Regions from separate parts of the Bradyrhizobium sp. HKCCYLRH2060 genome, predicted to be linked through region 2. Evidence: predicted binding sites of a transcription regulator. Region 2 holds the regulator's gene; the other holds the start of a gene.
What was found. Region 2 encodes HrcA, which represses chaperone genes, less so after heat shock. Its sites were predicted from a motif close to GTTAGCACTCNCNNNNNGNGAGTGCTAAC; they were not measured.
Positions count from the first base shown of each region.

Region 1: groES (co-chaperone GroES) is a predicted target of HrcA. The motif match lies at 11,033-11,061, and genes of this name have one in related genera.

Region 1 covers NZ_JBNPUK010000018.1:122,540-137,911, reverse strand. Annotated here, with positions in the region: gene glcF (glycolate oxidase subunit GlcF) at 1-784, shown strand, start outside; gene ACQR10_RS28115 (hypothetical protein) at 860-1,312, shown strand; gene ACQR10_RS28110 (TorF family putative porin) at 1,810-2,805, shown strand; gene ACQR10_RS28105 (ABC transporter ATP-binding protein/permease) at 2,953-4,713, opposite strand; gene ACQR10_RS28100 (L-lactate permease) at 5,033-6,697, shown strand; gene ACQR10_RS28095 (hypothetical protein) at 6,847-7,254, shown strand; gene ACQR10_RS28090 (hypothetical protein) at 7,542-8,732, opposite strand; gene groL (chaperonin GroEL) at 8,873-10,516, opposite strand; gene groES (co-chaperone GroES) at 10,638-10,934, opposite strand; gene ACQR10_RS28075 (hypothetical protein) at 11,266-11,772, shown strand; gene ACQR10_RS28070 (protein phosphatase CheZ) at 11,888-12,667, opposite strand; gene ACQR10_RS28065 (L,D-transpeptidase) at 12,975-13,766, shown strand; gene ACQR10_RS28060 (DUF2076 domain-containing protein) at 13,855-14,658, opposite strand; gene ACQR10_RS28055 (ChbG/HpnK family deacetylase) at 14,873-15,372, opposite strand, start outside.
Region 2 covers NZ_JBNPUK010000001.1:511,200-526,571, reverse strand. Annotated here, with positions in the region: gene ACQR10_RS02285 (response regulator transcription factor) at 1-622, shown strand, start outside; gene ACQR10_RS02280 (cyclic nucleotide-binding domain-containing protein) at 689-1,132, shown strand; gene ACQR10_RS02275 (exodeoxyribonuclease III) at 1,359-2,174, opposite strand; gene gshB (glutathione synthase) at 2,290-3,231, opposite strand; gene ACQR10_RS02265 (YraN family protein) at 3,265-3,675, opposite strand; gene rsmI (16S rRNA (cytidine(1402)-2'-O)-methyltransferase) at 3,662-4,621, opposite strand; gene ACQR10_RS02255 (penicillin-binding protein activator) at 4,926-6,134, shown strand; gene hemW (radical SAM family heme chaperone HemW) at 6,148-7,305, opposite strand; gene rdgB (RdgB/HAM1 family non-canonical purine NTP pyrophosphatase) at 7,292-7,936, opposite strand; gene rph (ribonuclease PH) at 7,933-8,646, opposite strand; gene hrcA (heat-inducible transcriptional repressor HrcA) at 8,821-9,909, shown strand; gene grpE (nucleotide exchange factor GrpE) at 10,040-10,660, shown strand; gene ACQR10_RS02225 (hypothetical protein) at 10,816-11,751, opposite strand; gene ACQR10_RS02220 (hypothetical protein) at 11,950-13,458, opposite strand; gene dnaK (molecular chaperone DnaK) at 13,813-15,372, shown strand, end outside.

The DNA.
Region 1 (15,372 bases), on a different contig from region 2:
GCCGGCTGATGGCAGCGTGTTTGCCGCGCAGGGCGCGCGGCGCGGCCGCGTCGCGCTGCTGCAGGGCTGCGCACAGGCGGCCCTGGCGCCGCGCATCAACCAGGCTGCGATCAACGTCCTGACCCGGCACGGCATCGAGGTCGTCTTGGTCAAGGACGAGCAATGCTGCGGTGCGCTGACCCATCACATGGGGCAGGATTCCGACGCGCTGGCGCGGGCGCGCGGCAATGTCGACGCCTGGACCGCGGAGGCGAAGCGTGGCGGTCTCGACGCCATCCTGGTGACGACCTCGGGCTGCGGCACCGTCATCAAGGACTACGGACACATGCTGCGCGAAGACCCGCGATATGCAGCGCCCGCGGCCGCCGTGTCGGCGATCGCGAAGGACATCACCGAGTATCTCGCCGGTCTCGATCTGGCCCCTGCAACTCAGCATGACGACGTCGTCGTGGCCTATCACTCGGCCTGCTCGCTGCAACATGGGCAGAAAATCACGAGCATTCCGAAAGAATTGCTTTCCAAGTCCGGATTCGTGGTGAAAGATATACCGGAGAGTCATTTGTGTTGCGGTTCGGCGGGGACCTACAACATTCTCCAGCCTGACATCGCGATGAAGCTGCGCGATCGCAAGGTCGCCAACATCGCGACCGTCAAGCCGAATGTGATCGCGGCAGGCAATATCGGCTGCATGATGCAGATTGCCAGCGGCACCTCCGTCCCCGTCGTGCACACCGTTGAGCTTCTCGACTGGGCGACGGGCGGTCCGCGGCCAGGAATGATTTGACGGATGGGCGCGCGCTGATGGCCGGCCCGTCCCGCCGGACGAGCTGATCGAACGGCGGCAACTGGAGGGTTTCTGATGGCGAAGGACAAGAAGGCGAAGAAGGACAAGAAAGAAAAGAAGAAGCTGATGGCTCAGGCCAAGGCCGCCAAGAAGGCGACGAAGACGTCCGCCAAGAAGGCTGCAAAGAAGTCTGCACCGAAGTCCGCGAAGAAGGCCGCCAAGAAGGCTGCCAAGAAAACTGTCAAGGCGCCGGCCAAGAAGGCGAAGAAGACCGTGAAGGCCGCGGCGAAGAAGGCGGCCAAGGCGCCGGCCAAGAAGGCTCCCGCCAAGAAGGCCAAGGCGTCGGCTGCGAAGGCTCCGGCTGCGCCGAAGAAGAAGGCCGCCAAGAAGCGGGCTCCCAAGATGGCTCCGCTGGTCGAGACCCCCGAAATGCACGAGACCGAATCGGCTGCTGAGACCAGCTGGGCGATGCCGAGCGCGGCGCCGGAGGAGCACGAGGACGGCGAGGGCACGGCGTCCGGCAACTGATCTTTCCGGACCGGATCGTTCTCACCACCAGACGAATTCACATCGGAAGGCCGCGGCGGCTACGCTTGCGGCCTTTTCGTTTGCTGCCGGCTCGTTCGTTGCCGGCATCTGTCGTCTGCGTCCGCTGCCCTTGTTGTCGATCGATATGGTCGTCGGAGCCGTCGCCCCGCAGATCTACGGCCGGGCGAATCCGACCTCGGTGCGCCGTGTGGTTTTGCTTGCGGCACCACGATTCCAGCGCGCCGGCACAACCGAATGTGCGTCCTAGCGTGCTTTGAGACACGGAAATTTGTTGTTCAAATGCAACACGCGCCGACTACCTGCCGTAGATTTGTCAAATCGCCCAAAAAGGCGGCAGATGCCACGCTTTTTTGCTTCACCTGCGGCGAGACCCTGTCGCAAATTGCGTCCGGATGACGCAGCCGGTCTTGTTTGCGCCCTGGGGGGCCAATGTGGGGCAGGCTCGTTCGGAAGAATTTAGGGTGATGGGGATCGTCATGAAAAAGTGGGCTTTGCTGGCAACGGCGCTGGCAATGGTTTCGGGATCGGCTTCGGCGGCGGACATGGCGGTCAAGGCCTATAAGGCTCCGCCTCCGGTCGCGTTCGAGCCGTGGGACATCGCGTTCGGCGCGGCGATCATGAACGACTACGTGTTCCGCGGCGTCACCCAGTCGAACCACAAGGCGTCGGTCGCCGCCTATTTCGAGCCGCGCTACAACGTCAACAAGGACCTGCAGCTCTACGTCGGCGTCGCCGGCGAGAGCATCTCGTTCGCGAACCGCGCTGCTGCCGAGATCGACATCTACGGCGGTATCCGCCCGACCTTCGGCGCGTTCGCCTTCGACATCGGCGTCTGGGGCTATCTGTATCCGGGCGGCACCTGCTACTACGGCGGCGGCGCCGTGACGGATTTCGCGGGTCAGGCGCTGAGCGCCGAGTGTCAGGCCAACACGCTGACCAACCTGAACGTGATGAAGAAGGACGTCTCGTTCTTCGAAGTCTACGGCAAGATGAACTACACCGTGAACGACATGTGGACGTTCGGCGTCACCGAGTTCTACTCGCCGAACTTCCTGAACACCGGCGCCTGGGGCAACTACGCCTCGGTCACCGGCAAGTTCACCGCCCCGAGCACGACCTTCGGCTCCAGCGGCGTCGGCATGTACGTGTCGGGTGAGTTCGGCCGTCAGTGGTTCGGCACGTCGGACTCCTTCTACGGCGTTCCCGCCTTCCCGAACGGCATCAAGTATGCCGACTACAACACCTGGAACATCGGCGTCGGCTTCACCTACAAGGTGTTCACGCTGGACCTGCGCTACTCCGACACCGACATGTCGAAGGGTGATTGCAACGCCTTCACCAGCGACTTCACCGCCAGCGGCACCACCAACGTCACGCCGATTAACCCGGCTGGCCTGGGCTCGAAGTGGTGCGGTGCGACCGGCATCGCCAAGCTCTCGGTCGACCTGACGGCGATGAGCAATCTGAAGTAATCACCCGCCAAGGCGGATCGGACTGATCACGAAGGGCGGCAGAGCAATCTGCCGCCCTTCTGCTTTTTGGTGACGGGGGCCGGCTGTCGCTCGGACGTCTTGCCGCCTTTCCTAGTCGCCTTGCGTGGGCACCGCGGCGCGCGCGCCTCAGCTGCCTCCACCCGCGGTCGCGTCGGCCGCCTGTCCGGCTTGCCGCAGCGAGAACCGGTCGCCGTCGCGAATCAGCTCGACCTTGCGGTCGTGGAAATCGTGCAGGGTCGAGCGGTGGCCGATCGAGACGACGGTGGTCTGCGGCAGCCGCTCGGCGATGACCCGATAGAGCCGGGCTTCGCTCGGCTCGTCCAATGAGGCCGTGGCCTCGTCGAGGAACAGATATTGCGGCGCATGCAGCAGCGCGCGGGCGATGCCGAGCCGCTGCTGCTCGCCGAGCGACAGCATCCGGTTCCAGTGCTGGTCCTCGTCCAGCCGGTCCGCCAGTTGCGGCAGGCCGACGGCCACCAGCGTCTCCTTGACCTGCTCGGCACTGAACGCATCGGCTGCCGCGGGATAGACGATCGCTGCCTTGAGCGCGCCGATCGGGAAGTAGGGCCGCTGCGGCAGCATCATCAGCTTGGCATGCGCGGGCACGCTGATCGCGCCGCTGCCGAACGGCCAGATCCCGGCGATGGCGCGGAACAGCGTCGACTTGCCGGCGCCGGACGGCCCGGTGAGCAGCGTGCGTTCGCTGCTCTCGAGGCTGAAGCCGTCGGCCGCGATCAGCGGCAGGCCGTTCGGCAGCTTCAGCAGCAACTGGGCGAGCTCGATGCTGTCGCCGGCATGGCTGGCGACATCGATCGTCTGCGGCTCGGCCGAGAGCTTGGCGGCGCTCTCGATGGACATGTCGAAGCCGTCGAGGCGGGCGACGGTCGAGCGCCAGTCGGCGAGCGTCCGATAGGTCGTCACGAAGAACGACAGCGCACCCTGCACGGTCGAGAAGGCGGACGCCGTCTGCATGATGCCGCCCATCTGGATCGACTTGGCGAAGTAGGCAGGCGCAACCAGCACATAGGGAAAGATCACGGCCGCCTGCGAATAGCCCGCCGTGAAGGCCGTCAGCCGCTTGGTCCGGCTCATGATCTGGTACCAGTTCTGGACGACCCGGCCGAAGCGGGTGCCGAGCTGACCTTGCTCGGCGCCTTCGCCGCGCAGCAGCGCGATCTGCTCGGAGCTTTCGCGCACCCGCACCAGGTTGAAGCGGAAGTCGGCCTCGTAGCGCTGCTGCTCGAAGTTGAGATTGACGAGCGGCGATCCGATCCAATGCGTCAGGAGGGTCCCGAAGATCGCATAGATCAGCGCGATCCAGACCAGGTAGCCGGGGATCGCGATGTTGGTGCCGAACAGCTGCAGCGGGGCATCGGTCGACAGCCCCCAGAGCACCACCATGAACGATGCGAGCGAGACGACCGAGCTGAGCAGGCCGATGGTGATGTTCAGTGTCTTGTCGACGAACAGCTGCACGTCGTCGGCAATGCGCTGGTCCGGGTTGTCGGCGATGTCGCCCTTGAGCTGCATGCGATAGTGCGTGGCGTTGTCCAGCCAGCGGCGCAGATAGACGTCGGTCATCCACCGCCGCCAGCGGATCTGCAGCCATTGATTGAGATAGAGCTGGTAGACGGCCAGGATGATGAAGATGGTCGCCAGTACGGCGAACACGCCGATTTCCCAGATGAAGCTGTTCCAATCATACTGCTGCAGCGCGTTGAAGAACCTGTTCTGCCACTGGTTCACCAGCACCTGGATCGCAACCAGCGACAGTTCGATCGCAATGACGGCGGCGAGAAGGATGCGGCCGGCGACCTTGTCCTCGGAGCGGAAGTAGGGAATGGCGATCCGCCAGACGGTGGCGACGGTCGAGCGCAGATTGTTCACAGACGGGCTGCTCCTGAGAAAAGGTCTTAACAGGCTGACGAAAAACGAGAAAATCGCTGGTGTCGCCACCTGCCTAGACTAAAGTCGTAATCTGGCGGGGGGCCGCCGGCTTGTCGGTCGCGTGTGACAAACCGTAGCATGGGGCAGGGGAGAGGGACTGCGACCGCCGCCAGATTTCGCGAGAATTTGAGCAGAGTTGGGCGTTGCCGGTTTTGTGATCGCCTTTCCGACCTTTGCCAGGCTTGGGGGCCTGGCGAGCAGACCTGATCCGTCCCGCCGGACGGGGTCCAATGACAAGAACGTGGGGGGAGAAGTCACGATGTGGAATCAAATCTACGACCCGTTGGGGAGCCCGGCGCTGTCGACGCTGGCCGCCGCCGTCCCGGTAGTGACGCTGCTGGTGCTGATCGCCAGTGGCAAGGTCAAGGCACACATCGCGGCGATCATCGCCGTGATCCTGACCAACCTGATCACGATCTTCGTGTTCACGATGCCCGCCAACATGTCGCTGCGCGCGACGTTTCTGGGCGTCATCACCGGGTTCTTTCCGATCGGCTGGATCGTCCTGAACGTCATCTTCCTCTATCAGGTCACGGTCTCCACTGGACGGTTCGAGCTTCTGAAGCGCGCCATCGGCGGCGTCACGGAAGATCGGCGCCTGCAACTGCTGCTGGTCGCCTTCTCGTTCGGCGCGTTCTTCGAGGGCGCATCCGGCTTCGGAACCCCGGTGGCGATCACCGGTGCCGTGCTGATCGGCCTCGGCTTCTCGCCGCTCGCGGCCTCCGGCCTGTCGCTGATCGCCAACACCGCCCCGGTCGCCTATGGCGCGCTGGGCACGCCGATCCAGGGCCTCGCCTCGGTCACCGGTCTCGACCCCTACATTCTCGGCGCCATGGTCGGCCGGCAGCTGCCGGTGTTCTCGCTGATCGTGCCGTTCTGGGTGATCTGGGCGTTCGCGGGCTGGAAGGGCATGAAGGACGTGTGGCCGGCGATCCTGGTCACCGCCGTCTCGTTCGCGGTGCCGCAATTCCTGATCTCGAACTACGTCAACCCGTGGATCGTCGACATCGGCGCCTCGCTGATCTCGATGGGCGCGCTGATCCTGTTCCTGAAGGTCTGGCAGCCGAGGCAGCTGTGGCTGTCGCCGGCGTTGCGCGGGCGTGACGAATCGGCCGCCACGATGACGGCGGCGAAGCCGCTGGACCGCACGCCGCTGACGCAAGCCGAGCTCTGGGGCGCGCTGCTGCCCTGGATCATCGTCTGCATCATCATGCTGATCTGGGGCAACGGCGCCTTCAAGGCCTGGGCGAACTCGATCTTCACCTGGAACTATCCGGTGCCCGAGCTCGACAAGCTGATCAACAAGATGCCGCCGGTGGCTGCGAAGCCGACGCCGGAAGGCGCGGTGTTCTCGTTCACCTACTTGACCTTCACCGGCACCGGCATGCTGATCGCCGCGATCATCTCCGGCTTCCTGATGGGTGTCGGACCGGGCAAGCTGATCGCGGAATATGGCCGCACCATCCGTCTCTGCGCGATCTCGCTGATCACGATCTCGGCGATGCTGGCGATCGGCACGCTGACCCGGCTGTCCGGCGTCGATGCCACGCTCGGTCTGGCCTTCGCCGCGACAGGCGTGCTCTATCCGTTCTTCGGCACCTTGCTCGGCTGGTTGGGCGTGGCGCTGACGGGATCGGATACGGCCTCGAACGTGCTGTTCGGAAACCTGCAGAAGATCACCTCCGAGCAGCTCGGCCTGTCCCCTGTCCTGATGGCAGCCGCCAACTCCTCCGGTGGTGTCATGGGCAAGATGATCGATGCGCAGTCGATCGTCGTCGCCTCGACCGCCACCAACTGGTACGGCCACGAGAGCTCGATCCTGCGCTACGTCTTCCTGCATTCGATCGTGCTGGCCTGTCTTGTCGGCCTGTTCGTCACCTTGCAGGCCTATGTCTATCCGTTCACGGCGATGGTGCTGAAGTAGCAACACCGTCTGCGACAAAAGCCCCGCGCCGCAGCTGCGGCGCGGGGCTTGCTATGTTTGGAACACATTTGTGCGGGAGCCGTGCTGGCGGTGGTCACGGCCATCGCCTGGAAGGCGAGCCCTGCGCGTGACTGGTGTGAAGGGGAACGATGCAAGTGTTGAAGCGTGGCTGCGCCGTGGCGACGGTGGCGTTGTCGATGTCGGGGCTGGCGCTCGCCGCCGCCTCGGCGGAGGAATTTCCCTTCGGCATGGAGATGACGCTCGATGCGCTGCCGCAGCCCGGCTCGAAGCGGGTGCCGGATCTCGACATCGGCGATAACGGTGACACCGTGCTGGAGCTGTGGTGCAAGGGCGGCAAGGGCCAGTTCTCAGTTGCCGGCAACACCATTGTGTTCATCGCCAGCAAGATCGAGGACCGCAACTGCCCGGCGGCGCGCGCCCAGGCCGACGACGAACTGATCGCGGCGCTGAGCGCGGCGACCAACTGGAAGCGTCAGGGCGACCTGATCATCTTCATCGGGCCGAAGACGCTGCGCTTCCGACTCAATACGAACTGAGGCAGGGCGGTCGCCTATGAAGATGAAAAGCTGCTGAGACCAGCAACCCTGCTGGTCAGTTACTCCGTCATGCCCGGGCTCGTCCCGCCTGCGCGGCCGAAGCCGCTTCGGCGCGGCGAAGGCCCGGGCATCCACGTCCGTCCCAGATGCCGATCGGCGTGGATGGCCGGGACAAGCCCGGCCATGACGACCTGGAGAGAGACGTGAGCGCACAACGGGTTGCCATATGCGCCGTGCCAATTGAAGAAAGGGGGCGCGCATCGGTCGACTGCGCGCCCGCCGCTCTTTCACTTCCAGACCGAGTTGTCCGCGTCCCAGCGCTTGGCCTTGAAGGCCTTCGCCAGCTCGTCGATAGCGCCGCCATCGTCACGGGTGTCGCCCTCCTCGTCGCCGGATGATTCGTCCGACAGGATCAGCTTGGCGGCGGAGCTCTCGTCGATCGTCGTCGTGGTCGGGCTGCTGATCCACAGCATCAGCGCGTCCGCGCCGCCCGGCTTGTCCGCCGAGACGAGGCCGGTGACCTCGATGACGTCGGTGAGCTCCAGGGCCGGCATCAGCTGGCTCGGCCGCTTCAACGTCAGCTTCAGCTTGCCGCTGACCGGATTCCACGCCGCGCTCGTCGGCTTGGCATTGTAGGTCCTGGCCAGGACGTCGGAGATCGCGCCAGCCAGCTTGTCCTTGTTGATCTTGTCGCCGTCGCGCCAGTCGGCGGCCGCGAAGCGGATGGTGCGGTCCATCTCGACGGTGCCGGCGGTCCAGCCGGCCGTCACCACGCCGTTCATGGCCCGCGCCTTCGCGATCAACGCGCCGGCGCGGTCGGGGTCGACCGTCATGCTGATGGTCTGCTCGCCCGCGCGCAAGGCATCGCAGCTCACGATCAGGCTCGACAGCGAAACTTCGACGTTCTCGCCCTTCAGGCTCTTGAGGAAGTCGGTCATGGCGTCGAGCTTGAGCCGGACCGAGACCGCCTCGGGCGACACGTCGGTGAAGTCCTTCGGCTGGGCGCTGATGCCGTCGTCGCTCGACTGGCTCTCCTGGAACTCCTTCTCGCTGACGTCGGAGTTGTCGGTCGACGCCACCTCGGTGACGCTCTTGCCGATCGTGATCTGGCCGCGGAACTCGAACGTGTCGCCGGTCGGCTTGCGGTTCAGCTTCACCGTGACCGGCTCCTTGGCGCCGTTGCTCTGGGTCGCGCCGGTCAAGGTCTGGCCGTTGACCGTGAGGCTGACCACGAAGCGGTCCTTGCGATCCGAATTCTTTGCGACGGGATAGCAGACGTCGAGCGTTGCGGCGGTGACGGTCTTGCCCTGGCGCGTCTCCTTCAGGATCACGTCGGCATTGCCGTCCATCAGACCGTCGATCGCGGTGAAATACCGCGTCTCGTTGGCGGGGGCCTTGGTCCCGCTCTTGCTCTGGGCCCAACCGAGTTCCGGCGCGGCCGCTACAATCACGGCCAGCGCAAGCAAAATCGCGCGCATCTGAAAATCCTTGTGGGGGCAGAATCGGCCTTAAGCTGTAGCGCCGATTTGCGGTCGCTGCACCCCCGGCGCGGACACTCGGCCAAAAAGAAGGCCGCCCGGAGGCGGCCTTCCTGAATGTGAGATGTCGAAAACAGGGCTCAGAAGCCCATGCCGCCCATGCCACCCATGCCGCCGCCGGCCGGCATCGCGGGAGCCGCATCCTTCGGCAGCTCGGCGACCATGGCCTCGGTGGTGACCAGGAGACCGGCGACCGACGAGGCGTCCTGCAGCGCGGTGCGGACCACCTTGGCCGGGTCGATGATGCCCTTGGCAACCATATCGACATAGTCCTCGGTCTGCGCGTCGAAGCCGAAGGTCTCGGACTTCTCGTCCAGGATCTTGCCGACCACGATCGAGCCTTCGACGCCGGCGTTCTCGGAGATCTGGCGAATCGGAGCCTCGAGCGCCTTCAGCACGATGTTGATGCCGGCCTGGACGTCCGAGTTGGCGTTAGTGATGCGGCCGACCGCCTTCTTGGCGCGCAGCAGCGCCACGCCGCCGCCGGGGACGATGCCTTCCTGCACCGCAGCGCGGGTCGCGTTGAGGGCGTCCTCGACGCGGTCCTTCTTCTCCTTGACCTCGATCTCGGTCGCGCCGCCGACGCGGATCACCGCGACGCCGCCCGCGAGCTTGGCGAGACGCTCCTGCAGCTTCTCACGGTCGTAGTCCGAGGTGGTCTCCTCGATCTGCGCCTTGATCTGGCCGACGCGTGCCTCGATATCGGCCTTCTTGCCGGCACCGTTGACGATCGTGGTGTTCTCCTTGTCGATCACGACCTTCTTGGCGCGGCCGAGCATCTTCACCGTGACGTTCTCGAGCTTCATGCCGAGATCTTCCGAGATCAGCTGACCGCCGGTCAGGATCGCGATGTCCTCGAGCATGGCCTTGCGGCGGTCACCGAAGCCCGGCGCCTTGACGGCCGCGACCTTGAGGCCGCCGCGCAGGCGGTTGACGACCAGCGTGGCGAGCGCCTCGCCCTCGACGTCCTCGGCGATGATCAGGAGCGGACGGCCCGACTGCACCACGGCTTCGAGCACCGGCAGCATGGCCTGCAGGCCCGACAGCTTCTTCTCGTGCAGCAGCACGTAGACGTCGTCGAGCTCGGCGGTCATCTTCTCGGCATTGGTGACGAAGTAGGGCGAGAGATAGCCGCGGTCGAACTTCATGCCTTCGACGATGTCCACCTCGGTGTCGAGCGACTTGTTCTCCTCGACCGTGATGACGCCCTCGTTGCCGACCTTCTGCATCGCCTGGGCGATCATCTTGCCGATCGCGGCGTCGCCATTGGCGGAGATGGTGCCGACCTGGGCGACCTCGGAGGACGCAGCGACCGGCTTGGCGCGCTTCTCGATGTCCTTGATCACGGCGGCCACCGCGATGTCGATGCCGCGCTTGAGGTCCATCGGGTTCATGCCGGCGGCAACGGCCTTGGCGCCCTCGCGCACGATGGCCTGGGCCAGCACGGTCGCGGTGGTGGTGCCGTCACCGGCGGTGTCGTTGGTCTTGGAGGCGACCTCGCGCAGCATCTGCGCGCCCATGTTCTCGAACTTGTCCTCCAGCTCGATCTCCTTGGCGACGGTGACGCCGTCCTTGGTGATGCGCGGAGCGCCGAAGCTCTTCTCGATGACGACATTGCGGCCCTTCGGGCCGAGCGTCACCTTGACGGCGTTGGCGAGAATGTCGACGCCGCGCAGCATGCGGTCGCGTGCGTCGCCGGCGAATTTGACGTCCTTGGCTGCCATTTCAAAATTCTCCTGGAGTAGACCTCGACGGCGAGGGGCGTGATCGCCCGTCTGTCGCTGGAACGAGGTTGCAGAGCATTTTCGCCCGGGGCGGCTGATCGCCGCCCCCGACAGGTCGGGATCAGGCGACGACGCCCATGATGTCGGACTCCTTCATGATCAGGAGCTCCTCGCCGTCCAGCTTGACCTCGGTGCCGGACCACTTGCCGAACAGCACGCGGTCGCCGACCTTGACGTCGATCGGGATCAGCTTGCCGCTCTCGTCGCGGCCGCCGGGGCCGACGGCGACGACTTCGCCCTGCGAGGGCTTTTCCTTGGCGCTGTCGGGAATGATGATGCCGCCCTTGGTCTTCTCTTCGGCGTCGATGCGCTTAACCACGACGCGGTCGTGCAGGGGACGAAACTTCGATTTGGCCATGACGGATCCCTTTTGGGGTGCTTGGATAAGTGTTGCTGTCGGAGGAAATCTGAATGCGACCACATTTGACGCCCACTTGGCGCCAACTGGCTCGCAGCCTTAGCAATCGCGCCCTCCGAGTGCTAAAGACCGCTCGGGGAAATATGGCTTGCGGCTGTTCCTGTCAAGCAACGGCCAGCCGTTAAGCCGTTCTTGAGGCTGTTAGGGGGATGTTGTCCGGGGCCAGACATGTTAGTGGAGCGGCGTCGTCATCCGACGTCATTGCTCTGACGAGCGTTTTGCGCTTGGTTGCCGGACGGGGCAGCCACGATTCTGTTCCTAAGGGGATGCCATGACGAGTTCACGGTGCGCGCGGCCGGTTGCCAATCTCGCGATCGCGTCGGCGCTCACGATGCTTCTGGGAGCGTGCACGGGCTTCAGCCTGTCGCCGTCGCCCCCCATGCAGACCGAGGCGCCGGTCGAGCCCGAGGTTCCGGCGACGATCCGCCCCGAGGATCTCGTGGGCAAATGGGGCCTCGCCGCCTACAACAATCCGAATGACCGCGCGCGCACCGAGAAGATGGCTCTGGCGCAGTGCAAACAGCCTTACGTCATCGGGGCAGGCACGTCCGGCGGTGTCGTGATGCATCTGGCCGACCAGGCGACTCCCCAGGAACTGCGCCTGAAGGGGTCGGCCAGCGGCAAGAACTACATCGGCCCGGCCGGACCGCCCGGCGGCGAGCAGGACCGCGAGGTCGTCTCCTTCGACGGCCGTGTGCTGATCACCCGCTTCGTCGACAAGGATGCGGCGACCCGTTACCAGACGATGGTCTACGTCCGCTGCGGGCCGCGCGCCTGAGATCCGGGCGAACGTCCCTGCAAAGGTCGAGAGTCGAACGTAAAACGCCGGCGACAGCGCCGGCGTTCTGTATGGTGACGTTGCCTGGAGCGGTCGCTGGGACTGGCCGACGAGGTCAGTTGAACATCGCGTCGATGTCGTCCTGCGAGGCGTGGCCGACCTCGCCCGCCGCCTTCGGGCCGTTCAGCAGCCGGGCATCGCCCTCGCGGGTGTCGACGATCGGCGGCACATGCGCCTTGATGGCGTCGACGCCGCCCCAGATGTCCATCATCACCACGATGTGGTGCTCGATGAACTTCATCGTGGTCATGACCTTGTTGATGCGCTGGCCGGTCAGGTCCTGGAAGTTGCAGGCCTCGAAGATCGAGACCACGCGCTCCTGGATCTCTTCGCTCAGGATCTTCTGCTGGTCGGCCGAGTCCACCTTGGACAGCGCGCTGGCGGCCTGGTCGATCGCCTCCGCGGCTTCGAGGATCTGCTGCGTCGCCTGCTCGGTGCCGCCGACGACCGCGCCGAGCTCGCCGTTGACCTTGGCCATCTCCTCGCCGTTGAAGCTCTTGGCATGGAGGGTCGCGATCTCGCCCTTGGTGCGGTTGATCGCGTCGTGGATCAGGTCGAGCTCGACCTTGAGCTTTTCGCACTGCTCGATCTGGGCACGATAGGTCTCGAGCAGCGCGCGCGCCTCGGCGACCTCGCGTGCGGCGGACTCTTCGATGGCGGCGTTGGCCGTATTGTTGCCGCCGCTGCGGATCGCATTGGCCATCTGGGAGCGGATCGCGCGGAGCTCGTCCATGATTTCCTTGTGGTTGGGGCCGATCTCGCCGCCAACGAATTCAGGCTCCGGCATATGGCCGACGATTGCTTCTTCGATACGGAAACGCTTGCGAACAGCCATGATAGTATCCCTGACCTTTTGCTCGGATCAGTTCTACGCAGAGGCTATTTAACATCGCGTTCACGCCAGGAACCGCCGTCGCGCGACGCCGGCGTGCATCGTGCGTCAACTATTAACCATGCTCCGCCGGCCTTCACGCAAAATAAACGCTAGCTACCAAAACCGCCAACCGGTGCAGCGATGGTGAATCCCGGCGCCTCCCGCGTTTACCAAAGCGATCGGGTTTTGCTCTTTATTGACGATACGCGGCGGCGTTGCCGCCTCGCGCGACGAACGGTCTCCAGACGAAACAGTACAGAGTACGTCGATGTTCAAATCATTCTCCACAGCGCTGCTGGCCGGCGCATGCGCATTCTATTCAGGTCTTGATCGGGCGGCGGCCCAGGGGTTTCAGCAGCCGACCGTGATCTACAGCGGGCCGCCGCAGCAGTCCGCGCCGGTGCGCACCGCCTATGTCGAACGCTCGCGCATGGGTGGCGGCTTCATCGAATTCCTGTTCGGGGATCCGCAAGGCGGCCGCGGCGCGCCTCCGCCGGGACAGCCGATGTATCAGCAGCAGCCGTCCTATTACGAGCCGCAGCAGCTGGCGCCTGGCATGGTCCCGCAGCAGGGAGTACCGGACGAGGAGGCCTATGAGCAGACGCAGCGGCCGCTCGATCCGAAATACGAGAAACAGATCGTTGACTATGACGGCAAAGAACGGCCGGGTACGATCGTGATCGATACGCCGAACAAGTTCCTCTATCTGGTCCAGGGCGAGGGCAGGGCGCTGCGCTATGGCATCGGCGTCGGCCGGCCCGGCTTCACCTGGTCCGGCGTGAAGACGATCTCGGCCAAGCGTGAATGGCCGGACTGGACGCCGCCGCCGGAAATGCTCGCGCGCCGGCCCGACCTGCCGCGGCACATGGAGGGCGGACCGCAGAACCCGCTCGGCGCACGCGCGATGTATCTCGGCTCGTCGCTGTATCGGATCCACGGCTCGAACGAGCCATGGACAATCGGCACCAACGTCTCGTCAGGCTGTATCCGGATGCGCAACGAGGATGTCATCGACCTCTATGGGCGCGTGAACGTCGGTGCCCGGGTCATCGTGCTCTGACGACCGCCGCTGCACGACATCCGCAACTGAAAAAAGGCCGCCCGTGGGGCGGCCTTTCGCATTCTGCAGTTGCTGCAAACCGCGTGCATCAGGCGTAGTCGCTGCCACCGTCGTCGTCGCCATAGCCGTCATCGGCATCGAAATCGGCCGCGTCGTTGTCATTGCCGCTGTCGTCATAGTTCGCCTGGTCGAACAGGCCGGCGCGGCCGCCGTCGCCGCCCGAGCGGCCGATGTCGTCGAGACCGGCGTCGTGCGCCAGCGAGCCGCCGGACTGGTCGCCGCTCCACGGGCTGGCACCACCGCCGCGCTCCTCGATGATCGTGGTGTCACCGAACGCCTGATGCTGTCCGCCGCCCATCATCGAGCGGATGCCGCCGAGCAGCAGCGAGCCGCCGACCATGCCGGCCGCAGCGGCGGCCGCGGTGCCGAGGAACGAGCCGCCTCCACCGCCGAACATGCCGCCGCGCGGCTGGCCGAAGCCGCCCTGATCGTAAGGGCCTTGCTGACCGGGATAGCCGGGCTGGCCCTGGTAGCCCGGGGGCATCGCCTGGCCGCTGTTCCAGACCGGCCGGCTTGGCGACGGCGGCGGCACGTTGGGGACCGAACCGCGGCTGCTCGCGCCGAAGATGCTGTCGCGCATCGAATCGAGGAAGCCGCCCGACGGGGCCTGCTGCGGGGCCTGGGCGTGCTGCAGCTCCTCGATGCGGGCATTGGCGCGCTTCAAGGCTTCGTCCTGCACCAGTACCGTCTGCACCAGCGCGTAGACGGCATTGGGAGCCCGCTGCAGCGCCTGGGCGATGGCGGCGGCGGCCTCCGGATCACGCGGAGCACTCTCCAACTTGGCAAGCCGGTCGAACAGATCGTCGATGAGTTGGCGTTCTTGCGGTGTCATGTCGTTCTCCTGCCGCTTGCCTTGTTCCGGCGAAGCGCGGCCAAGATTTAGGGGGACTTTGTGGCCCGGCCAGCCGGGGCGCGGATTAAATTTCGGTATGCGACACAGCGTCTCTCGGGCTTGCGCAGCGCTTCGGACCTCCATGCTGCCTTCGGCTCAGGAGGAGGAACGCTGCCGAGCGGCTTTTTGTTCGTCGCAGGCCCGCAAGATCCGTTCAGGCCAGCGTCATCCGGCGGCGGTCGAGCAGCGCTGGAAAATGCTCGCCGGCGAGATAGGCGTGCTCGTGCTCGCGCTGGACGGTCAAAGGATCGAGCTCGATCAGGACGTCGTCGACGAAGCCGGGATGGCACATCACCAGCCCGTCCTCCGGCAGCTCGTCCAGAAAGCCGTCCATCAACGTGGCGAAATCCGAGGTCTTGCTGAAATCATAGGCGCCGGCGAAAGCGGGATTGAAAGCGATCTCGGCCCGCTTGGCATGACGGCGGAATTGCGCGCTCAGGACGTCCAGCAGCAGCGCCTTCGGTGCCGTCAGCCGCTGCATCAGCGGCACGTTCCGCCCGCCCTGACGCACCCAGGCCGCTGGCGCGGCTTCCTTGACCGCGGCGAGGAAGCCCTCGCGCACCTGCGGATAGAGCTGGGCATGCTGATGGCCGTCGACGAAATCCGGGGCGCGGCCGAACAGCTCGCCGAACGCCGCAAGCTGGACCAGCACCT
Region 2 (15,372 bases):
GCAGCTCTCGCTGCATGACGAGTTCGAAGCCCAGGCCGTCGATACCGGCGCCAAAGGCGCCACCGCCGCAAAGGCCAATTCACCCGACCTGGTTCTGATGGACGTCGGCCTGCCCGACACCGATGGCCGCGAAGTGGTGCGGTCCCTGCGCAAGGGCGGCTTCAAGGCGCCGATCATCATGCTGACCGGGCACGATACCGATTCCGATACGATTCTCGGGCTCGAATCCGGCGCCAATGACTATGTCGCCAAGCCGTTCCGCTTCGCCGTGCTGCTGGCCCGCATCCGGGCCCAGCTTCGCCAGCACGAGGCCAGCGAGGACGCGGTGTTCTCGGTCGGCCCCTACAGCTTCCGGCCGGGCTCGAAGATGCTGACCGGCGCCAACGCCCGCAAGGTGCGCCTGACCGAGAAGGAAACGGCGATCCTGCGCTTCCTGTATCGCGCCGGCCAGCAGCCGGTGTCGCGCGAGACCCTGCTCCAGGAGGTGTGGGGCTACAATTCCGGCGTCACCACCCACACCTTGGAAACGCACATTTACCGTCTGCGTCAGAAGATCGAGAAAGATGCCGCGAATCCGGAGATTCTGGTGACGGAGGCCGGTGGCTACAAGTTGGTACCGTGATAGGTTCGGGGATGGCGGTTTCGCCATTTATGATATTGGTTCCATTCAGCCTTCCCCGGGCCCTTGATGTCGATCGAAGACGATATTGCGCTATTGGAGCGCGTCCCAACATTGCGCCTGCTGGGAAGCGACTCACTTCGCATGATCGCCATCGGCTCCGAGCAGCGTAACATCCAGAGCGGCGAGACCCTGTTCCGCGAGGGCGACACGGCCGATTGCGGCTATGTCGTCCAGCGCGGGTCATTGCGCATCAGCGACGAGGTCGGTGCCGAGATCGTCGCGACGCCGACCATGCTGATCGGCGAGCTGGCGCTGCTGGTCGAGATGCGGCGTCCGGCGACCGCGACGGCCCTGGAATATTCGACCGTGGTGCGGATCTCGCGCAGCCTGTTTCAGCGTGTGCTCGAGAGCGACGCCAAGGCTGCGCGCCGGCTGCGCGACGAGTTCGCCCACCGCGCCAGCCGAATCGCCAACGACATCATGGCGGCCGGGGCCAAGCTGACGTCGTGACGGGGCTGGCGGCCGCCCGAGGTCTACGCGGACCTCTTGCCGATGCAGCACGATCGTCTCGCTTGAGTTTGGCTCCTTCCCCGCCGTCATGGCCGGGCTCGTCCCGGCCATCCACGTCGTCCGGCGTGCTAAGAACGGCGTGGATGCCCGGGACAAGCCCGGGCATGACGATGTGGGGACAGGCGAATGACAAACTCGGCACTGACGGGTCTGTCTGGTCGCGCCGTCAAACGTCCAGCGTCACCGTGACCGGCACGTGATCCGACGGCCGCTCCCAGCTGCGGGCGTCGCGCAGGATCCTGAAGTCGCTGACCCGGTCCTTCAAGGCGCGTGACACCCAGATGTGGTCGAGCCTTCGGCCGCGATCACCCACGGTCCAGTCGGCGGCGCGGTAGCTCCACCACGTGTAGACCTTCTCCGACATCGGGATGCGTTCGCGGGCGACGTCGACCCATTCGCCATGGGTCTGCGCCGCCAGCAGCTTCTCGCATTCGATCGGCGTGTGCGACACCACCTTCAGGAGCTGCTTGTGCGACCAGACGTCGTGCTCATGCGGCGCGACGTTGAGGTCGCCGACCAGGATATGCCGGTCGTCGCCGCGCGGATGCAGCGGCTCGCACGCCTTCAGTTCGTCGAGGAATTGCAGCTTGTGCTCGAATTTGGGATTGAGCGCGGGATCGGGAATGTCGCCGCCGGCCGGCACATAGAAATTATGCAGCACCAGCGGCTGCGCGAGCTGCGCCTTCTCGCCGAATGCCACGGTGATGTGGCGCGAGTCCACCTTGTCGCAGAAGGTGCGGACGTTGGTCTCCTCGAACGGCCATTTCGAGATCACGGCGACGCCGTGATAGCCCTTCTGCCCGTTCAGTGCGACGTGCTCATAGCCGAGCCGCTTGAAGCGCTTCAGCGGGAAAGCGTCGTCGATGCACTTGGTCTCCTGCAGGCACAGGACATCGGGCCTGACCTGCTTGATGAGCTTGGCGACGAGGTCGATGCGCAGGCGCACCGAGTTGATGTTCCAGGTGGTCAGGACGAGACGCATGAGAATGGCGTCATAGCATGAATTGCGCCGATGTCAGCGATTCCGCCTCGCCTCTGACGCATCGGACTGATCGCGTTGGTTGGCCTTATCCCCAGCGAAGTGGGACGGCGCTTGATCAGCGCCGTTTGCTCTCGATGACGTCCCATACGCGGGCCGCGATGTCGGGTCCGCCGAGCCGCGAGATCGCCCGGATGCCGGTCGGCGAGGTCACGTTGATCTCGGTGAGGTTGCCGTCGATCACGTCGATGCCGACCAGCAATAGCCCGCGCGCGCGCAACTCCGGACCCAGCGTATCGCAGATCTCGCGCTCGCGGGCGCTGAGATCGGTGGCCTGCGCGGCGCCGCCGCGCACCATGTTGGAGCGCAGATCGTCGGTCGCCGGCACGCGGTTGACGGCGCCGGCGAACTCGCCGTCGACCAGGATGATGCGCTTGTCGCCATGCTTCACCTCGGGGAGGAAGCGCTGGATCACCCAGGGTTCCTTGAACGTCACCGAGAACATGTCGAACAGCGAGCCGAAATTCATGTCCTGCGGCATCACGCGGAACACCGCCGCGCCGCCATGGCCATGCAGCGGCTTCATCACCACGGCGCCGTGCTGATCGCGGAAGGCGTTGATCTCGTCGAGGTCGCGCGAAATCAAAGTCGGCGGCATCAGTTGCGGGAAGTTCATCACGAACAGCTTTTCCGGCGCGTTGCGCACGCTCGCGGGATCATTGACCACCAGCGTCTTCGGATGGATGCGCTCGAGGAAATGCGTCGAGGTGATGTAGGCGAGATCGAACGGCGGGTCCTGGCGCAGGAGCACGACGTCGAACGAGGTCAGCGCGGTCGGCTTCGGTTCGCCGAGCGTGAAGTGGTCGCCGACCTGGTCGCGCACCGTCAGCGCCTGCACCGGCGCATACAGCTCCTCGCCGCGCAGCGACAGCTTGTCCGGCGTGTAATAGCACAGGCCATGGCCGCGCCTCTGCGCTTCGAGGAGCATCGCGAAGGTGGAGTCGCCGCGGATGTTGATGCGCGCGATGGGGTCCATCTGGACGGCGACGTTCAGTTTCATGGGCAGGTCCCTGCTCTCTGCAATCAGTTCATGTCAGGTGCTGGCGTCGAACGCCGCTACCAGATGGCGCGGCAGGCTGCGCGGCGCAACCAGAATCGCGTCGAAGCGCAGCTCCAATTCGGCATGGTCGGGATGCGCCATCAGCCACGCCTGCGCGGCATTGATGATGCGCTGCTGCTGGCGCGGCGTCACCGCATAGGCGGCATCGTCGAGCGAGGCGCGCGCCTTGACCTCGACGAACGCCACGAGGCCGCGCTTGCGCGCGATGATGTCGATCTCGCCATGCGGCGTGCGGAAGCGCTTGGCGAGGATGCGATAGCCCTTGGCGATCAGCAGCGCTGCCGCGCGGGTCTCCGCCGATAGTCCGGTGCGAAAGGCGGCGACGCGCTCCGGCGCCGCCGTCTTGGCCGGCTTGTCGGCGGACGCGCGCTCAGTCTTCGCCATCGGCCGACCCTGACCGCGCGTCCTTCGCCAGCTCGAGCGCGCGCGCATAGACTTCGCGGCGCGGCCGGCCGGAGAGCTCGACCGCATGCATGACGGCATCCTTGACGCTCGATCGTTGCAGCAGATCCTTCAGCACGGCGTCGAGGGCATCCGCTGTCAACACGCCGGCACCGCGTGGCGGCGGACCGATCACCAGCACGAACTCGCCGCGGGTTTCGAGATCGCCAGCCGCTGCAGCGAGATCGCCGATGGCGCCGCGCAGCACCTCCTCGTGCAGCTTGGTGAGCTCGCGGCAGATCGCGGCCTGGCGTCCCGCCATGGCCTCGGCGAGATCGGCCAGCGTCTCCTGAACCCGGCTGCCGGCCTCGAACAGCACCAGCGTCGCGTCGATGCGCGCGAGCTCGGCCAGCCGCGCGCGCCGCGCCTGCTGCCTGGCCGGCAGGAAACCCTCGAAGAAGAAGCGGTCGGTCGGCAGCGCCGCGACGCTGAGCGCCGCGAGCACGGCGGACGGGCCCGGCAGCGCTGTGACGTCATGCCCGGCCTCGCACGCCTCGCGCACCAGCTTGTAGCCGGGATCGGAGATCAGCGGCGTGCCGGCGTCGGACACCAGCGCGATGGCCGTGCCTTCGGCGAGGCGCTGCAGAATCCTGGGCCTGACGGCTTCGGCATTGTGCTCATGATAGGCTGCGAGTTCCGCGCTGAGGCCGTAGCGCTCGGTCAGGCGCCGCGTGATTCGCGTGTCCTCGCACAAGATGAGATCGGCGCCGGCCAGGGTTTCCAGCGCGCGCAGTGTGATGTCGCCGAGATTGCCGATCGGCGTCGCCACCAAGTGCAATCCAGGCCGCGCCTTGGGCGCGGCAACGATCTGCCCCGCCACCAGATAGGTCGGCGTGGTGGAAGATTTGCCGTCGTCCGGCGACGTCTTGGGGATTGCCTTCGCGCCCATCGAGGTAATTTAAAGGGCCTGCCGCGGGATTGCCACAGGGGAACAGCCGCGCGGCGATTTGAAGTTCCGGGATCGGCATCGCCGCGTCGCCATTCATCGCCGATTCAAGTCCGAAACGGCACATCGATGGGGGTGTGGACGAGCAGGGGATAGGCCGTGCAAAACGTCGAATTGATCGGCGGTGTGGCGCTGACAGCCTTTTGTTTTGCTTAACTATTCGTCGACAATATGAGTGAATCGGCACGGCCTTGCGGACGTGCGTTTGGGGAACTTCTGGCCGGTCTCGGCCGAACGAAGAGATGCCATGGTGGGCCCGCGTCATCCCAACTCTCTCGGTCCGGGACCCCATGGGGTCGCCCGGCGAACGGCGCTGGGCCTGATCGTCGGCGCGCCGCTGCTGTCGGCGTGCTCCAACGTGCAGCAGGGCTTCAACCCGTTCGAGCAGCCGACGGCGCCGGCCGGACCGCCGCAGCAGCCGGCGGTGGCCGGCAACGGCCAGGTCAAGGTCGGGCTGATTCTGCCGCTGTCGGCGTCGGGCAATGCCGGCGTCGCCGCGCAATCGATGAAGAACGCGGCCGAGATGGCGCTGGCCGAGTTTCAGAACCCCAACATCCAGCTCCTGATCAAGGATGACGCCGGCAGCCCGCAAGGCGCGCAGCAGGGCGCGCAACAGGCCTGCGACGAAGGCGCCGAGATCATCCTCGGCCCGCTGTTCGCCGGCTCGGTGCCGGCGACGGCCCAGGTGGCGCGCACGCGCAACATCTCGGTCATCGCCTTCTCGACGGATTCGAGCGTGGCGGGGCGCGGCGTCTATCTGCTCAGCTTCCTGCCGGAGTCCGATGCGAGCCGCATCGTCGAATATTCCGCCAGCGTCGGCAAACGCTCGTTCGCGGCGCTGCTGCCCGACAATGCCTATGGCACCGTCGTCGAGGGGGCGTTCAAGACTGCGGTCAGCCGCCGCGGCGGACGCATCGTGGCATTCGAGAAATATTCCGGCGACCGCACCGGGCCGGCGCGCACGGTGGCGCAGGCGCTCGGCGGCGCCGATGCGCTGCTGCTGGCCGACGACGGCGAATCGGTCGCGGCGACGGCCGATGCGCTGACCGCTGCCGGCGCCAATCTGCGCAACATCCAGCTGCTCGGCACCGGGCTGTGGGACAATCCGCGCGTCTATGCCAGCGCCAGCCTGCAGGGCGGCCTCTATGCCGCGCCGGATCCGTCCGGCTTCCGCGCTTTCGCCGGACGCTACCGGACGCGATTCGGCGGCGATCCCGTACGCACCGCGACCCTCGCCTATGATGCGGTGGCGCTCGTGGCCGCGCTGGCGCGCACCCAGGGCAACCAGCGTTTCGCGCCCGATGTCCTGACCAATGCCTCCGGCTTCGCCGGCATCGACGGCCTGTTCCGGTTCCGCAGCGACGGCACCAATGAGCGCGGGCTTGCGGTGATGCGCGTCGGTTCGGGTGGCGGACAGGCGGTCGCCGGCGCGCCGAAAAGCTTCAGCGCGACGTGAGTCGCAGCGCTCCTCAGGCGGCGAGGTCAGCGACGACCGCGTCGAGCACCGGAAAGCCGTCCTGGGTCACGCGCAGCCGTCCATCCGGATCGACTGCGATGGCGCCCTCCTCGCGCAGCAGCGCGATGCGGCGCGGATCGAGCGTGCGGCCGGAGATCCTCGCGTAGCGCTGCGGGTCGATGCCCTCGGCCAGTCGCAGTCCCATCAGCAGGAATTCGTCGGCGCGCTCCTCGCGGTTGAGCTCGTCGTCGGTCATCACACCGTGACCGTTCGACTCGACCCGCATCAGCCAGGCCTCGGGCCGCTTGTCGGTTGCTGTGGCGTGCCTGATGCCGCCGATGTCGAGCCGGCCATGGGCGCCGGGACCGACGCCGGCGTATTCCTGGCCGCGCCAATAGATCAGATTGTGCCGGCACTCCGCGCCCGGGCGGGCATGGTTGGAGATTTCGTAGGCTGGCAGTCCGTGACGGCCGCAGATCTCCTGCGTGACGTCGTACAAGATGCGCGCCAGGCCTTCATCCGGCGTCTTGAGCTTGCCCGCGGCATGCAGGCCGAAGAACGGCGTGCCTTCCTCGATCGTCAGTTGATACAGCGACAAATGCTCGGCCGCCTCGCCGATCGCGCGCGTCAGCTCCTCGGTCCACATCGCCGGCGTCTGGTCTGGCCGCGCATAGATCAGATCGAACGAGTAGCGCTCGAACGCATGGCGCGCGATCGAGACCGCCTTCATCGCCTCTTCGGCGGTGTGCAGGCGGCCCAGCATCTTGAGCGACGCATCATCCATCGCCTGGACGCCGAGCGAGACGCGGTTGACGCCGGCGGCGCGATAGCCCGCAAAACGCGTCGCCTCGACGCTGGTCGGATTGGCTTCCAGCGACACCTCGACGTCACCGGCGACATGCCAGTGCTTTCCGATCGCATCGAGGATCGCGCCGACGGTCTGCGGCTGCATCAGCGACGGCGTGCCCCCGCCGAGAAAGATCGAGCTGACGGTGCGCGGCCCGATGCGGGCGGCGGTGGTCGCGATCTCCTGCGCGAAGGCGCGGGCGTAGCGGTCCTGGTCGATGGCGGCATGCCGGACATGACTGTTGAAGTCGCAATACGGACATTTCGACAGGCAGAACGGCCAGTGCACATAGACGCCGAACGCTTCGCTGTCAGCGCTGGTCAAGGCAGATCTCCGCGAGCTTCACGAAGGCGCGCGCCCGGTGCGACAGGCCGAGGCCGAGCGGCGGCAGGCCGTGCTTCTCGATGCTGGTCATCTCGCCGAACGTGCGATCGTGCCCTTCTGGCAGGAACATCGGGTCGTAGCCGAAGCCGGCCGTGCCGCGCGGCGGCCAGACCAGCGTGCCGTCGACCCGCGCCTCGACCTCCTCGACATGGCCGTCCGGCCATGCCACGCACAGCGCCGAAACGAAATGAGCGCCGCGCTGGTCGGCACCCGCGGCGCCGCGCTCCTGCAGCAGGCGCTCGATCCGCGTCATCGCGCCGGTGAAATCCTTGTCCGGTCCGGCCCAGCGCGCCGAATAGATCCCCGGCGCACCGTCGAGGGCGTGAACCACGATGCCGGAATCGTCGGCAAAGGCCGGAAGCTGCGCGGCCTCGGCCGCGGCGACCGCCTTGATGCGGGCGTTGGCCTGGAAGGTCTCGCCGGTCTCGTCCGGCTCGCCCAGGCCGAGATCGCCGGCCGACACCGCCTCGACGCCATGGGGGGCGAGCAGCTCGCGCATCTCGGCAAGCTTGCCGGGATTGTGGGTCGCGATGACGATGCGACCGGTGAGCCTGCGGTGCGGACCGTTCACGCGACCGCCATCTTCTGCAGGTCGACCAGCCGCGCGACGCCCTTGCGGGCGAGCGCCATCAGCGCCAGGAACTCGGCCTCCGTGAACGGCGTCTTCTCCGCCGTGCCCTGCACCTCGATGATGCGGCCGTCGCCGGTCATGACGAAATTGGCATCGGTCTCCGCCTCGGAATCCTCAGCGTAGTCGAGATCGAGCACCGGCGTGCCGTTGTAGATGCCGCAGGAGATCGCGGCGACGTTGGCGCGCAGCACCTCGGTCTTGATCATGTTGCGCGACTTCATCCACTTGATGCAGTCGGCCAGCGCGACCCAGGCGCCGGTGATCGACGCCGTGCGCGTGCCGCCATCGGCCTGCAGCACGTCGCAGTCCACCGTGATCTGGCGCTCGCCGAGCGCTTCCAGGTCGATCGCGGTGCGCAGCGAGCGGCCGATCAGGCGCTGGATCTCGACGGTGCGGCCGGTCTGCTTGCCGGCGGAGGCCTCGCGCCGGGTTCGCTCCAGCGTGGCGCGTGGCAGCATGCCGTATTCGGCGGTGATCCAGCCGCGTCCCTGGCCCTTGAGCCAGGGCGGCAGCCGGTCCTCGAGCGTGGCGGTGACCAGCACATGGGTGTCGCCGAACTTCACCAGGCACGAGCCCTCGGCGTATTTGACGACGCCGCGTTCCAGGCTCACGGCCCGCAGTTCATCCGGTGCACGGCGGCTCGGCCGCATGATTCTCTCCGTGAAAGAGGCGAAAGAGGGTGTTTGACGGCCTTGTAGGAGCCGCGACCGGCAGCGGCAAGGGTTTATCAAGGGTCCGTCGCTCCCGGAGCCCCCTCCTCATGACCGGCTTGCCACCGAGCCGCCGCATGGACACATTATAGGCAGCTGGGAGGAGTGCATCTGGTGGCCCACCACGATCCGATCAACCTGATGACACCGCCGGCCGGTCTGGCGCAGCTGAACGAGCGCTCGCGCGAGATCTTCCGGCAGATCGTCGAAAGCTATCTGGCGACCGGCGAGCCGGTCGGCTCGCGCAACATTTCGCGGCTGATCGCGGTTCCGCTGTCGCCGGCCTCTGTGCGCAACGTCATGGCCGATCTCGAGCAGCTCGGCCTGATCTACGCGCCGCACACCTCGGCCGGCCGGCTGCCAACCGAAGCCGGCCTGCGCTTCTTCGTCGACGCCCTGATGCAGGTCGGCGACATGACGGAGGCCGAGCGGCAGTCGATCCAGAGCCAGCTCGCGGCCGTCGGCCGGGCGCAATCGGTCGAGGCGGCGCTGGATGAAGCGCTGACCCGGCTGTCGGGTCTGACCCGTGCCGCCGCCGTGGTTCTGACCGCCAAATCCAACACCCGGCTGAAGCACATCGAGTTCGTCAGGCTCGAGCCCGAGCGCGCGCTCGTCGTTCTGGTCGGCGAGGAAGGACAGGTCGAGAACCGGGTCCTGACCCTGCCGCCGGGCGTGCCGTCCTCGGCATTGACCGAGGCGTCCAATTTCCTCAACGCCCGGATCAGAGGGCGGACGCTGGCGGAAGCGCGGCTCGAACTTGAGACCGCGCTGGCGCACGACCGTGCCGAGCTCGACCAGCTGACGCAGAAGGTGATCGCCGCCGGCGTCGCGAGCTGGTCCGGCGGCGACAGCGACGAGCGGCAGCTCATCGTGCGCGGCCACGCCAACCTGCTCGAGGACCTGCATGCGCTCGAAGATCTCGAGCGTGTCCGGCGGCTGTTCGACGATCTCGAAACCAAGCGCGGCGTCGTCGATCTGCTCGGGCGCGCGGAGAGCGCGGAAGGTGTCCGCATCTTCATCGGCTCGGAGAACAAGCTGTTCTCGCTGTCGGGCTCGTCGACGATCGTGTCGCCCTATTCCGACGCCACGGGCCGCATCGTCGGTGTGCTCGGCGTCATCGGTCCGACCCGGCTCAACTATGCCCGGGTGATTCCGACGGTCGATTATGCCGCGCGCCTGGTCAGCCGGCTGCTGGGTGGCTGATGCGTGAGATGGTTAATCCGCGGACGGCGTCTCCGGCGGGCCGGTCAGGCTGCGCTTGATTTTCGACGCTCAAAGCACGATATCCCGCCCCATATCCCCAAACCCGTCAGCCGAACTTGCGAGTCTGTCCATGACCGATCCCGACCTGCATAAGAATGATCCGGAAAACCCGGCGCAGGCCAGCGAACCCGTCGTCTCCAAGCCCTACATCATGCCCGATGATCCCGAGGCCGGCTCGGCAGAGGCCCTTGCCAAGGAGGCGGCCGACGCGCGCGACAAGATGCTGCGCACGCTGGCGGAGATGGAGAATCTGCGCAAGCGGACCGCCCGCGAGGTCGCCGATGCGCGCATGTACGGCATCACCGGCTTCGCCCGTGACGTGCTCGACATCGCCGACAATCTGCAGCGCGCGCTCGATGCCGTGCCGGCGGAGACGCGCGACAATGCCGATGCGGGCCTGAAGTCGCTGATCGAGGGCGTCGAGCTCACCGAGCGCTCGCTGCTCAACACGCTGGAGAAGAACGGCGTCAAGAAGTTCGATCCGACCGGACAGAAGTTCGACCCCAATTTCCAGCAGGCGATGTACGAGGTGCCGGATCCGTCGGTGCCGTCCGGCACGGTGGTGCAGGTCGTGCAGGCCGGCTTTATGATCGGCGAGCGCGTGCTGCGCCCCGCCCTGGTCGGCGTGTCCAAGGGCGGCGCCAAGGCGGCGCCCGCGGCGAGCAACGATCAGTCGAACAGCGCCGCCTGACGGCGAGCACGGGCACGCGTTCTGCGGCCGTCCTGTTGTCGAACGAAGAAGCCACGGGCAGCGATGCCCGTGGCTTCTTGTTTGTCGGCGCGACCTTGTAGTTCGTCTCGCGGCGAGCAGCCGGCGTGATCACGCCGTCCGATGCCGGGCTGGTCTCAGCCTCTTGGCTGGATGCCGTCGCGGACGGCACGGAACCGCGGGAAGGCCGCCGACCACTGGTCGCGCGGCGCGCTGCCGATGATCCGCAACGTGTTCGGCCCGCCGAAGCGCAGCCACTGCACCACCGTCACCGGCGTATTGTCCTTGCCGCTGGTGGCGTCGATCCGGGTCTCATAGGCCGGCTGGCCGTCGATGCGGATCGGCTCGGACATCGTGATGCGCGCTTCGCGGACGCCCGGAATGGTGGTGGCCGCCTGCTGCGCCACGCGCGCGCGGTCGCCCGCCTCCGGGGCCACGCCGGCCACCAGCCCGATCACCACGAAGGGCGCGGCCTCGAATCCCTTGTCCTCCTCGCCGTCGGCGAGGATCAGGGCGCCCGGCCCGAGCGTGCGGATGGTCTTGAACCCGGAGAGGTCGGTGACCTTGAACGGCATCATCGCGAGCTGCTCGTCGACCGGAACGTCCTTGCGGACGACGGCGGAGGCGAACATCTGGCGCACGGCATCGTCGGTGTAGATCCGGCTCGCGGTCTCCGGGATCTGCACGGCCACGTAGCCGGAGAAGCCGTTGCCGGGCAGGATCATCGAGTAGCGCCGCACCGGCGTGTTGCCATCGCGGCCGTTCTCGACGGTATAGTAGGCGGTGCCGGCGGCGGTCTCGATGCTCTCCGGCTTGACGCTGCCTGTCCCGGCGGGATTGGCGGTAAACGCGTTCTTCACCTCGCCATAGGCGGCGGCGGGCAGTTCGGTCAGCAGCACCTTCACGCTCTGGTCCTCGGTTTCGAAGCCGGAGAACGTCTTGGCCTTGGCGAGCCCGACCAGCGGCGCGAGCCCGATGCGGACGCCGGGCGGAAATACGGCGTCAGTGGCCCATGCGGGGTGCAGCAGCGAGATCAGCAGGGTGGCCGCGGTGAAGAGTCGAACGATCATCATCAAACATTGCCTCGTTGACCGGGGCCGCGCGCCGAGGCGGTCGGGGGTCCTCGCCAGCGTGGTCTTCGGCGGGCACGCTTTTAGCGGCTTTGCGCCCCCCGCAACAGGCCGGGCGCGCGGTTTTGATCGCCTGCGGCGGTCGGCGCGCTCCGGCGGGGCACATTTTGCCTCAAAAGGCGGATTCAGGATGGTGCAGCGCTAGCCGCGCTTCAGGATTTCGACGCCGTCGACGGTCTGTACCAGCACATAGGGCGCGAGCAGGGCCCTGAGCTCGGGGTCGGAACGCGCCCAATCGCCCCAGTCGCTGTTCTGATTGTCGATCAGGACGACGTCGGGCGGCTGCTTCCGGAAGTCGGCGATGATCCCGGCGCGTTCGCGTTCCACATAGGGCGCGAGCCGCTGCGCCGTCTGTGAATCGATGGTTCCGTCCTGTTGCGATCGGCGGACGATTTCCCGGACCCAGAACGCCTCCTGGCGCGAGATCCAGGTGCCACCGAGGGTCCGCACCATCGGGTGGCCGATGACCGCGGCCGCGCTGAGCACCAGCATGCTCGGTCGCGGCCCGAGTCGCGCCACCTGGGCTTCGATCTGCCGGACGTCGACGCTGCCATTGAACCAGAAGCAGGTCTGCACGAACAGCACGGCGCCGGCGAGAGCGGTGGCGACCTGCGGCCAGCGCCGCATGTCGCGGCGGGTGTCGATCGCCGACGCGGCGAGGCCGGCGGCGAGCAACGCCAGCGCGACCATGGGATAGGCGTGATAGCCCCAGCCCTTCTGCTGCGCGACGAACGACACCAGGAATCCGAGCGATCCGGCCAGCGTGGTGAAAGACGCCGCGTCGCGCGCGTGCTGCCGGCGTTGGAGGAGGAGAATGGTGATCGCTGCGGCAAGCCACAGGCCCATCGGCAGGGTCACGAGGATGGTCGGCACCGGCGCCTTCAGGAGCAGATAGACGTCGCGGACCAGCGGATAGATGAGCGTGAAATATTCGGGAAAGAACAGGTAGATACAGGCCGCGTTGAGCAGCACCAGCGCCGCGGCGATCCAGTTCTCCAGCGCGAACAGCACGCGCCAGTCGCGCGCCTGCGCGGCGGCGGCGAGAATGCAGAAGCCGGCGCTGAAGGCGAAATAGGGCTTGAAGCTCATCGTGAGGCCGGCGCTGAGCCCGGCGATGAGCACGGCGGCCGGGCCCACCCGCTCGCCCCTGGCGCGCAGGATGTACACCGCGATCGCCGGCAGGATCGTGATCAGGGCCAGGTGTTCCCGCTGGCCGAAATCATACATCGGCGCGATCAGGAGCAGGGCGGCCGTCCACGCCGCCAGCCAACCGTCGGCGAGGCGATGGCGCAGCGCCGATGTCCGCAGCACCAGCCACACCAGCGTCAGGGATGCCGCGGCCAGCGCGAAGATCAGGATGTTCGTCGCCAATTCGGGCCTGAGATGGATCGCACGCGCCAGCGCGACGGCCAGCAGATAGACCGATCCGGCCATCGGCGGATTGGTCTCGAGGATGTCGACGTAGAGCCGCTGGCCATCGAGCATGCGCTCGCTGACGAGGAGCCACCAGCTGACATCGACATTGAGGGGAAGGGTGTATCGCAGCCACGCCGCTGCAACCACGATGGCGCAGATCAGCAGTCCGGGGAACGTGGCCTGGCCGGCTTCGCGCGCACGCTGCGGAAAGCCCCAATCGGTGTCGATGACCATGCCTCATTCCCGTCCCAGGAGTGCGGCAGGCTAGGGCCCGTGGGTTAACAACGCATTTCGGCCATCGGGGCAGATCCGGAGTACCGGATTCGTTGCTCCCTGCCCGCGACCGCACCCTCCCGTTTAGGGCGCTGCCAAGGTCGATTGGCCCTTCTTGATGAGTCCGCGAGGTCGTTCGGCGAGGGCCGTGATTTTCGTGGGGTCGAACCCCTGGTCCGGTCCTTGCGGGCCACTCCCCCCCTCCTATATGACGCTCATCGTCGCAATATCGCGAGCATTTGATCTGAGGGGGTTTTGGATGGGGGCGCCGTCAGGGCCCCACCCAACCTGCCGCAAAAAGAAGGATATGAGACCATGGGAAAGGTCATCGGGATCGATCTCGGCACCACGAATTCGTGTGTGGCCGTTATGGACGGCAAAACGTCGAAGGTCATCGAGAACGCCGAGGGCATGCGCACCACGCCGTCGATCGTTGCCTTCAGTGACGACGGCGAACGTCTGGTCGGTCAGCCGGCCAAGCGCCAGGCCGTGACCAACCCCGAGCGCACCTTCTTTGCGGTCAAGCGCCTCATCGGCCGCCGCTACGATGACCCGATGGTCGAGAAGGACAAGAAGCTCGTCCCCTACAAGATCGTCAAGGCCGGCAACGGCGACGCCTGGGTCGAGGCCGACGGCAAGACCTATTCGCCCTCGCAGGTCTCCGCCTTCATCCTGCAGAAGATGAAGGAGACCGCGGAAGCCCATCTCGGCCAGAAGGTCGACCAGGCCGTCATCACCGTCCCCGCTTATTTCAACGACGCCCAGCGTCAGGCCACCAAGGACGCCGGCAAGATCGCGGGCCTCGAGGTTCTGCGCATCATCAACGAGCCGACCGCGGCGGCGCTCGCCTACGGCCTCGACAAGACCAAGGCCGGCACGATCGCCGTGTACGACCTCGGCGGCGGCACCTTCGACGTCTCGATCCTGGAGATCGGCGACGGCGTGTTCGAGGTGAAGTCGACCAATGGCGACACCTTCCTCGGCGGTGAAGACTTCGACATGCGTCTGGTCAGCTACCTCGCCGACGAATTCCAGAAGGAGCAGGGCATCAACCTGCGCAACGACAAGCTCGCTCTGCAGCGCCTGAAGGAAGCTGCCGAGAAGGCCAAGATCGAGCTGTCGTCGACCACGCAGACCGAGATCAACCTGCCCTTCATCACCGCGGACCAGTCCGGTCCGAAGCATCTGACGATGAAGCTGACCCGCGCCAAGTTCGAGGCGCTGGTGGCCGACCTCGTCGAGAAGACCATCGAGCCGTGCCGCAAGGCGCTGAAGGATGCCGGCCTGACCGCCGGCGAGATCGGCGAAGTGGTGCTGGTCGGCGGCATGACCCGCATGCCGAAGATCCAGGAGATGGTGAAGCAGTTCTTCGGCAAGGAGCCGCACAAGGGCGTCAACCCCGACGAGGTGGTGGCGATCGGTGCCGCGATCCAGGCCGGCGTGCTGCAGGGCGACGTCAAGGACGTGCTGCTGCTCGACGTGACCCCGCTGTCCCTGGGCATCGAGACCCTGGGCGGCGTGTTCACCCGCATCATCGACCGCAACACCACGATCCCGACCAAGAAGAGCCAGGTGTTCTCGACCGCCGAGGACAATCAGAACGCGGTCACCATCCGGGTCTTCCAGGGTGAGCGCGAGATGGCGGCCGACAACAAGATGCTCGGCCAGTTCGACCTGATGGGCATTCCGCCGGCCCCGCGCGGCATGCCGCAGATCGAGGTGACGTTCGACATCGACGCCAACGGCATCGTCAACGTGTCGGCCAAGGACAAGGCCACCGGCAAGGAGCAGCAGATCCGCATCCAGGCCTCGGGTGGTCTGTCGGAAGCCGACATCGACAAGATGGTCAAGGACGCCGAGGCGAATGCCGCGGCG